Regions from separate parts of the Microbulbifer bruguierae genome, predicted to be linked through region 1. Evidence: predicted binding sites of a transcription regulator. Region 1 holds the regulator's gene; the other holds the start of a gene.

Evidence for each region. Region 1 encodes FNR, which switches genes on or off when oxygen is low (the NO sensors DNR and NnrR bind a similar motif). Its sites were predicted from a motif close to TTGATNNNNATCAA; they were not measured.
Region 2: a site for FNR is predicted at 1,872-1,885, ahead of PVT68_RS09585 (globin). Genes of this name have one in related genera too.

Annotation. Positions count from the first base shown of each region.
Region 1 covers NZ_CP118605.1:3,643,565-3,646,982, forward strand. Annotated here, with positions in the region: gene hemN (oxygen-independent coproporphyrinogen III oxidase) at 56-1,519, shown strand; gene fnr (fumarate/nitrate reduction transcriptional regulator Fnr) at 1,604-2,332, shown strand; gene PVT68_RS15100 (hypothetical protein) at 2,631-3,035, opposite strand; gene PVT68_RS15105 (pyridoxamine 5'-phosphate oxidase family protein) at 3,266-3,418, opposite strand, start outside.
Region 2 covers NZ_CP118605.1:2,302,192-2,305,609, forward strand. Annotated here, with positions in the region: gene PVT68_RS09580 (PQQ-binding-like beta-propeller repeat protein) at 1-1,533, opposite strand, end outside; gene PVT68_RS09585 (globin) at 2,005-2,403, shown strand; gene PVT68_RS09590 (hypothetical protein) at 2,548-2,673, shown strand; gene PVT68_RS09595 (hypothetical protein) at 2,913-3,302, opposite strand.

The DNA.
Region 1 (3,418 bases):
TACCTTTGCGCGATCCGTCCCACCCGAAGATGATCAGGATCCCAGGTTCCCGCCCATGGCCGAGAATTGCACCGATAGCACCTTATCCTCCCACGAAATTCAGCAGGACCGGCCGGCCTCCTCGCCTACTACATTGCCGCTTTCACCGGAACTTCTGGCGCGCTATGCCGGGCCCTGTCCACGCTATACCTCTTACCCCACCGCGGACCGCTTCGCGCCACTGGCTGTGGATGAAAGTAGCGGTGCTGTTGCCGGCGCAGAAAGACCCTGGGATGCACTGAACAGTGTGCGCTCTCTGTCCCTGTATGTGCATATCCCGTTCTGTCATTCCCTGTGTTATTTCTGTGCCTGTAACAAGGTTATTACTCACCAGTACGGCCTCGCCTCGAGCTATCTCGATCATCTGCTCAAAGAAGCCCAGTGGTACCGCGAGCGCGTCGCTCCGGTGCCGGTGACACAACTGCATCTGGGCGGTGGCACGCCCACCTTTCTGAATGACCGCGATCTGACCCGGTTGATGGTGGGGTTGGGGGACGTGTTCGAGTTGCGCAGTGGTGACGATGTGGAGTACAGCATCGAGGCCGATCCCCGGGTGCTGGAGCTGGAAACTCTGGATACCTTGCGCAACCTTGGGTTCAACCGCCTGAGTATGGGAATCCAGGATTTCAATCCTGATGTGCAGCGGGCAATCAACCGGATCTGTACCCCGCAGCAGGTGCGTACTCTCACCGAGGCCGCGCGCGAGCGCGGATTTGGCTCCATCTCTTACGATCTGATCCACGGGTTGCCGGGGCAGAGCGTGGCGAGCCTGGAGCGTACCATCGATACCGTGCTGGAGCTGGCGCCGGATCGCATTGCCCTGTACCACTACGCGCACCTGCCCCACCGCTTCAAGGCGCAGCGCCTGATCGATTCCGATCTGATGCCGCCGCCGTCAGAAAAAATTGCCATGCAGTTGGCCGCCAGCCGCCGTCTCACCGAGGCCGGCTACGTCTTTCTCGGCATGGATCACTTCGCGCGCCCCGATGACCCCATGGCCATCGCCGCAGCGGAGGGGCGTTTGGCGCGCAACTTCCAGGGCTACACCCTGATGCCGGCCGATGCGCTGGTGGGACTCGGGGCCTCGGCTATCAGCTATAGCGCCGATGGCTACTGGCAGAACCAGCACAACCAGAAGGAATACACCACAGCCATTGCCGCCCGCGGCCAGGCTATTTTCCGCGGCTGGCAATTGACGGACGACGACCGGCTGCGGCAGGGACTGATCATGGAATTGATGTGTCATCTGCGTATCGACAAGAGGGAGCTGGAGCGGAAAACCGGCGCGCCGTTTGCAGGTTATTTCCATCGGGAGCTAGCGCGATTGCAGCCCATGTTTGAGGATGGCCTGCTGGGACAGAGTGACCGCGACCTCTACGTCACCGAGCGTGGACGCTGGTTCCTGCGTAACGCCGCCGCTGCTTTTGACACTTACCTGCATGAGGCGCAAACTGACGCGCAATATTCGCGTGTGCTCTAGCCTCTGGAAAAGCCTCAGGAAAGGGATAAAATCCCGATCAAGGTGAGAATCTCTGAGCTTTGTTTCGGGAAAATGGACGTAATTATGGGAAAACTTTCCACTGCCGTCAGCTGTGGTAATTGCTCGGTCAAAAGGCTGTGCCTGCCTGTGGGCCTGAGTGAGGAAGATATCCAGCGTCTGGAGCATGTGACGCGCAAGAAAAAAATCCTCAAGACCGGCGAGCCACTATTTCGCGCCGGCGACCCCTTTTCCAATCTTTATGCCATTCGTTCCGGCAGTTTCAAGTCGGCGGTGATCGGTGCCGATGGCGACACCCAGGTGACTCACTTTGCGCTTCCAGGGGAGTTGTTGGGGCTGGATGCCTACAGCAGCGGCGCGCACCCCGGTTACGCTGAAGCGCTGGAAGAGAGCAGTGTTTGTGTGCTGCCGTTTACCCAGCTCGAAAGCCTTGCCCAGCAAGTGCCCGCCCTGCAGAAGCAGATCTACAGCATCTTTTCCGAAGAACTGAAACAGGAAAATGAGGCCCTGTTGCTATTGGGCAAGCGCTCTGCAGAAAGTCGCCTTGCGGCGCTGCTGATCAATATCTCAAGCCGCTATGCGCGGCGGGGTTATTCCGCCAGTGAATTTCTGCTGACCATGCCGCGTATGGATATTGCCAACTACCTGGGGTTGACTGCAGAAACCGTCAGCCGGCTGATTTCCCGTTTTCAAAAACAGGGCCTGATTCGTGTACGGGGCCGTGCAATCACCATTCTGGATTTGATCGCTCTCAGCGAGTTGGCGGGCACCCACTGCAGTTACGAAGGTAGCTGATTTCAATGGCGCCAGGCTGCGTGCCTTCGTCTGACACGCTTCGCCGGGTAACTGGCGAGTGCGGGTGCCGGGTCAACGAGGTTTTCGCAGAGCGTCTGGTATAGGCGCTTTACTCCATTATGAAAGTGTACGCTTTCCTTCTCGCGCAGTTCCACTTTATACACGGCTCTATTCTGGTATGGCTCAGGTGTCGAAGCTTGATATGGATCAAGCCGCAGTAACACGATGCTGCGGCCAGCGCCAAAAAAGAAGGTGTACTGGCGTCGCACGCCAGCTGGGGGAAGGGTGGGTAACCAAGTTAGAAGTAATAGTCCTGCAGATCGATTTTTTCCCAGTCGTATATGAGCTGTGAGCCATCCGCCGTCACCAGGCTCACCTTTTCCGCCACCAGGCACTCAGACCACTCCACCTTGTTCATATCCACCATTTCTGCGCCGCCCTGCACCTTTATCATGGAATCCTGCCATGCCTGGTGACAGTAGCGCGGTATCTCGCCCTGAATTACCAGCTTCTGGCCAATGTAGTGCCCGTAATTCAGTTGCGGCATACGGTTGAGGTGGTAATGCTCCTCTTCCCCCAGCAGGTAGAACTTGCCGTTTTCTTCCACCAGGGTGCCGATGGCGGTGAGGCTCTGCTGCGCCGGGTTGGCGGAGCAGGCGGAGAGGAAAAGCAGGGGGAGCAGTAAGCTCTTTCGTGAAGACATCATTGTTACTCTTTGGTTATTTGTTACCAAAATAGCAAGTGAGGATTGCAGAAGCATTTCAGTTTGGTTGCAGGAGAGCGGCGGCGTGCTGGGAACGCTGGAATGAACGTTCGCAAGGGAGACTTCCCCACTCTGTTGGCGTCGGCAGGGTGGGGTTGGAAGACTCAGCCAGAATACTTGGCCAGACAGTGCTGGCGGAAAACCTGGCTGAAAACTGAATCCGAAGGGGTTCAGGCTGCGTCGATTTTCTTTTCCTTGTGGCCATCTTTCAGGTGCAGGGCTACCTGTTTCTCCAGACCTTCCAGTGCGTAGGCCTGGCCGAAGCCTTTGACATAGCGTCCGGCGCTGGGCTTTAGCTCAAACAGGTGGAAGTCTTCCAGTCC
Region 2 (3,418 bases), 1.3 Mb from region 1:
GGTGTCGTTGAGAACGGCTTCGGTCGTCAGTTCAAAAGCACCGAGAGCCGCGTACGGCGTGTAGACCCCCACATACCAAATATCTTTTTCGTGATTTTGTTGCTGTAAAAAACCGGACGTGCCGGACTCATCGACATTCGAGCCCTGGTAAACGGTCGTCGTTCCATTGCGATAATCCCAGCGTGCGGGCAACGCATTCCGACGCAACGCAATTTCCGAGTTCGCCACCTGGTTCGCGAGCGTCAGCTCCCACAACTGCACGGTGTCGACCAGGGAATTACTGTTCATACGGTAGTAGCGCCAACCGCTGCGATCGGTGTCGTTATTGACGATGGGTGGATCGACATTGACCAGGTCAATATCATCGATTTGTGGTTCGCTACTGGCCATGGAAAAGCTGAATTCACCTTCCCCAACCACGGTGACGTACCAGGTTGTATCGGTGAGCTGCGGCGGTACTACGGTAACGCTGTCATCAATACTCGCAGGCAGCTCGGAGAAGGCATCATTGATCCAGAGGTTGGGCACAAAACTCTTGCGCACATAAAAATCCGCGTTGCCGCTGGCGGACTCTAGATTGACTTGCCAGCCCAGCTGCTCCACCGGCACGTTTACCGCATAGGTGATGAAACCATATTGGTCATCATTAGTGCCGGTGAGGCTGAATTCGAAGTTATCGCTACCGGAATAGCCTGGCTGGGCAACCGGGGTGCGAATTTCCTGCTCGCGGGAATCCAGATTGATAACGGTGCCTTTGGCGGCGCGCACCGAAATATAATACTCACCAGCCTCCAGATAAGGCGGTACCAGCAACATCTGGCTGTAATAACCCTTCGAGGCATCGCCTTCGCGCCGATTATCCTTTTCCACACCGTCATTCAGGGTGTAGGAGGGCCGATCTTTTTTGATATAGATGGGATATTCATCACCATTGAGGTGCAGGCGCCATGCCTTGGTTGCGCCACTGATCCTTGTTTTAAAGAATGCAGTTTGCTCTGGCCCAACGGTAATACTCGCAGCACTGGAAGCGTCGCTGTCGTAAGCGGCCAGAGCGCCCAGGTCATGCACAAACAGATCGCCAGATACCAGCGTCCACTCCGCGCCGGCAGTCGCGCTTACCCGGATATACCACTTTTCACCCGCGGCAAACGTGCCATCGCGCATGACCACCGCATCGTCACCAACTAGTGCAGAGTACCTACTGCCATTCCCGGTGGGGACGACGCCCTGCTGCATATACAGGTGCGCCTCGCCCTGGGAAACCCGCAGTACGGTCCTCCAGGCCTGGCCCGCAGCCGCCTCCGGTGTAATCTCGAAATAATAATCCCCGCCGACGGTATCCGGCTGGGAAACTACCTCCGTACCGATCTCGGTAGCGCCGTTATCCCAGACGAGCACCGGATGCTCTTCCTGCGCCTGAATCGAGCCAGCCCCCAGAAAAAGCAGCCCCGCGAGCGCTATTTTTTGTACGGCCTTCGCGTACAGACCTGCCCCACTGACTAAGTTGTCCAATCCAAGACCAAGGTGGCGCATCGGCTCCACTCCTTCCGGTTTTTGCTTTATACGAACTTCCGTTTAAACACCGGCCAATGGCCAACGGAGATAAAATTGCCACGACGTTAACAGAATAGGGATGGCGCCTAAATAGCCCTTTCGGGCCATATTGGGCGAAATAGGATTAGGGATTTTTAACGTTTTTCGTCAGGCGATAGATGCCTGTTTTGTCTCGAGTGCGCGAATGTCTTGCAGATTTTCCACGCGAAAAGAAATTATTCATTTAACTCGCACAATAAAAATCAGCCATCCGGAGTGAGGTAGCACTTACCAACAACGCATATTTTGGATGCCCCGGATTTCCGGACGCTGCCAAATTGATCTGGATCAATTTTGTCCCCGACGTCACATCTACAATCGCTGCCGCTTGAAAAATGGCTATTCAGAGCACTGGCTGCTGAACATCCATATCGACAGAGTGATCCTAGTTATCCAGAAAGGAGTTGATAAATGGGGAATGCCGATAGCGACCTGGTATTTCAAAGCTACGGGCGCTGCTGTAATAACGAGAGCTTCTTTATCGACTTCTACGACCGATTTATGGGTAGCTCCGCAGAAATAAGAGCTCTGTTCGTGGACACCAATATGCCGGCTCAGCGCCACTTGCTGCGCAATGGCATCATGCAGCTGGTACTCCACGCCCGCGGCATGCCGGACACCAAACTGCAGGCGCTGGGGAAAAGTCACTCGCGCACCGGCTTCAATATCCGCCCCGAGTGGTACGGCCTGTGGCTGGACGCGTTGCTGGCGACCCTGCGGCAGTACGATCCCAACTTCGACGATTCCACGGCACAGGCTTGGCGGCGAGCGATCGAACCCGGTATCGAAACGATTCGCGGCGCTTATTGAAGACAATATCAGTCGACAATTGCACTGGATTAGGATTTAGGCTCGGCAAAATATATCGACATTAACCAGCTTCTTTTTACAACGATATCCCAAAGGACATACGACCTTAGCCACTCCAAGTGGGATTGCGATTCGGTTACTGCTATGCTCAAGCACTACTTTAACGTCACAAAACCGGGCATCGTTACCAGCAACCGCATCTTCGTCACCGGGGAATTTTTTCTCGCCGCCCGCGGCGAGATCGACTGGCTTTCGTTTGCGCCACGGTGATCGACAAAGCCAAGCTACATATCGTGCTATATATCGCCGTGTCTACCCGCTGCAGTATCCCGTTCTCCCTGAACGGTTAAACCGGCGCGGCATTTATGGCGATGGCCTGCGACCGCGTTACCCCTGATCTCACTCAGATCTGACACCCGATTTGGTGCCAATCCGAAGATTGTGAGCAACAAAAAAGGTTTACCGGGACACCGGCAAACCTTTTTTATCTCTTTCAGATCAGTGAATAATTACTGCTGAAGATCTCTGACGCAGCTGTTGTATTCGCTGATATAGACATCACTACCGCGGTTGGGCACAGCATTGGATTTATCCGCCGCTGCGTTGCGGCAACCTTCTATCTGATCACTGCTCAAATTGGTAGCCGGCAGGGTCTGGCTGCGCTGGTACATATGTGCCTGTGATACACGGTCCTTATGCGCCTGCACAGTGGGTTGAGGAACCTGATAGAACTGGCCGGTGTTTTCATTGAACTGATAGAAGTTATCACCGCTGTGCCAGTAGGTTTTCCCCATGATCTGAACTTCCGAAGCACCCGCGGGAAGCTGGGTCATCGGTTGGTCCGCAAGGGCGACACCAGAGAGTGAACAGAACAGTACGACTGGTAGTAAGTAACGCATGGAAAGCTCCTCCTCTTCCAACGTGTGACAAAGTCTACTCACGGCCGAAAGCGGTCCCCAACAAAATTCCCAATAATTTTTTCAATCGCGGCGAGCTAATCCGACCCCATCCTTCG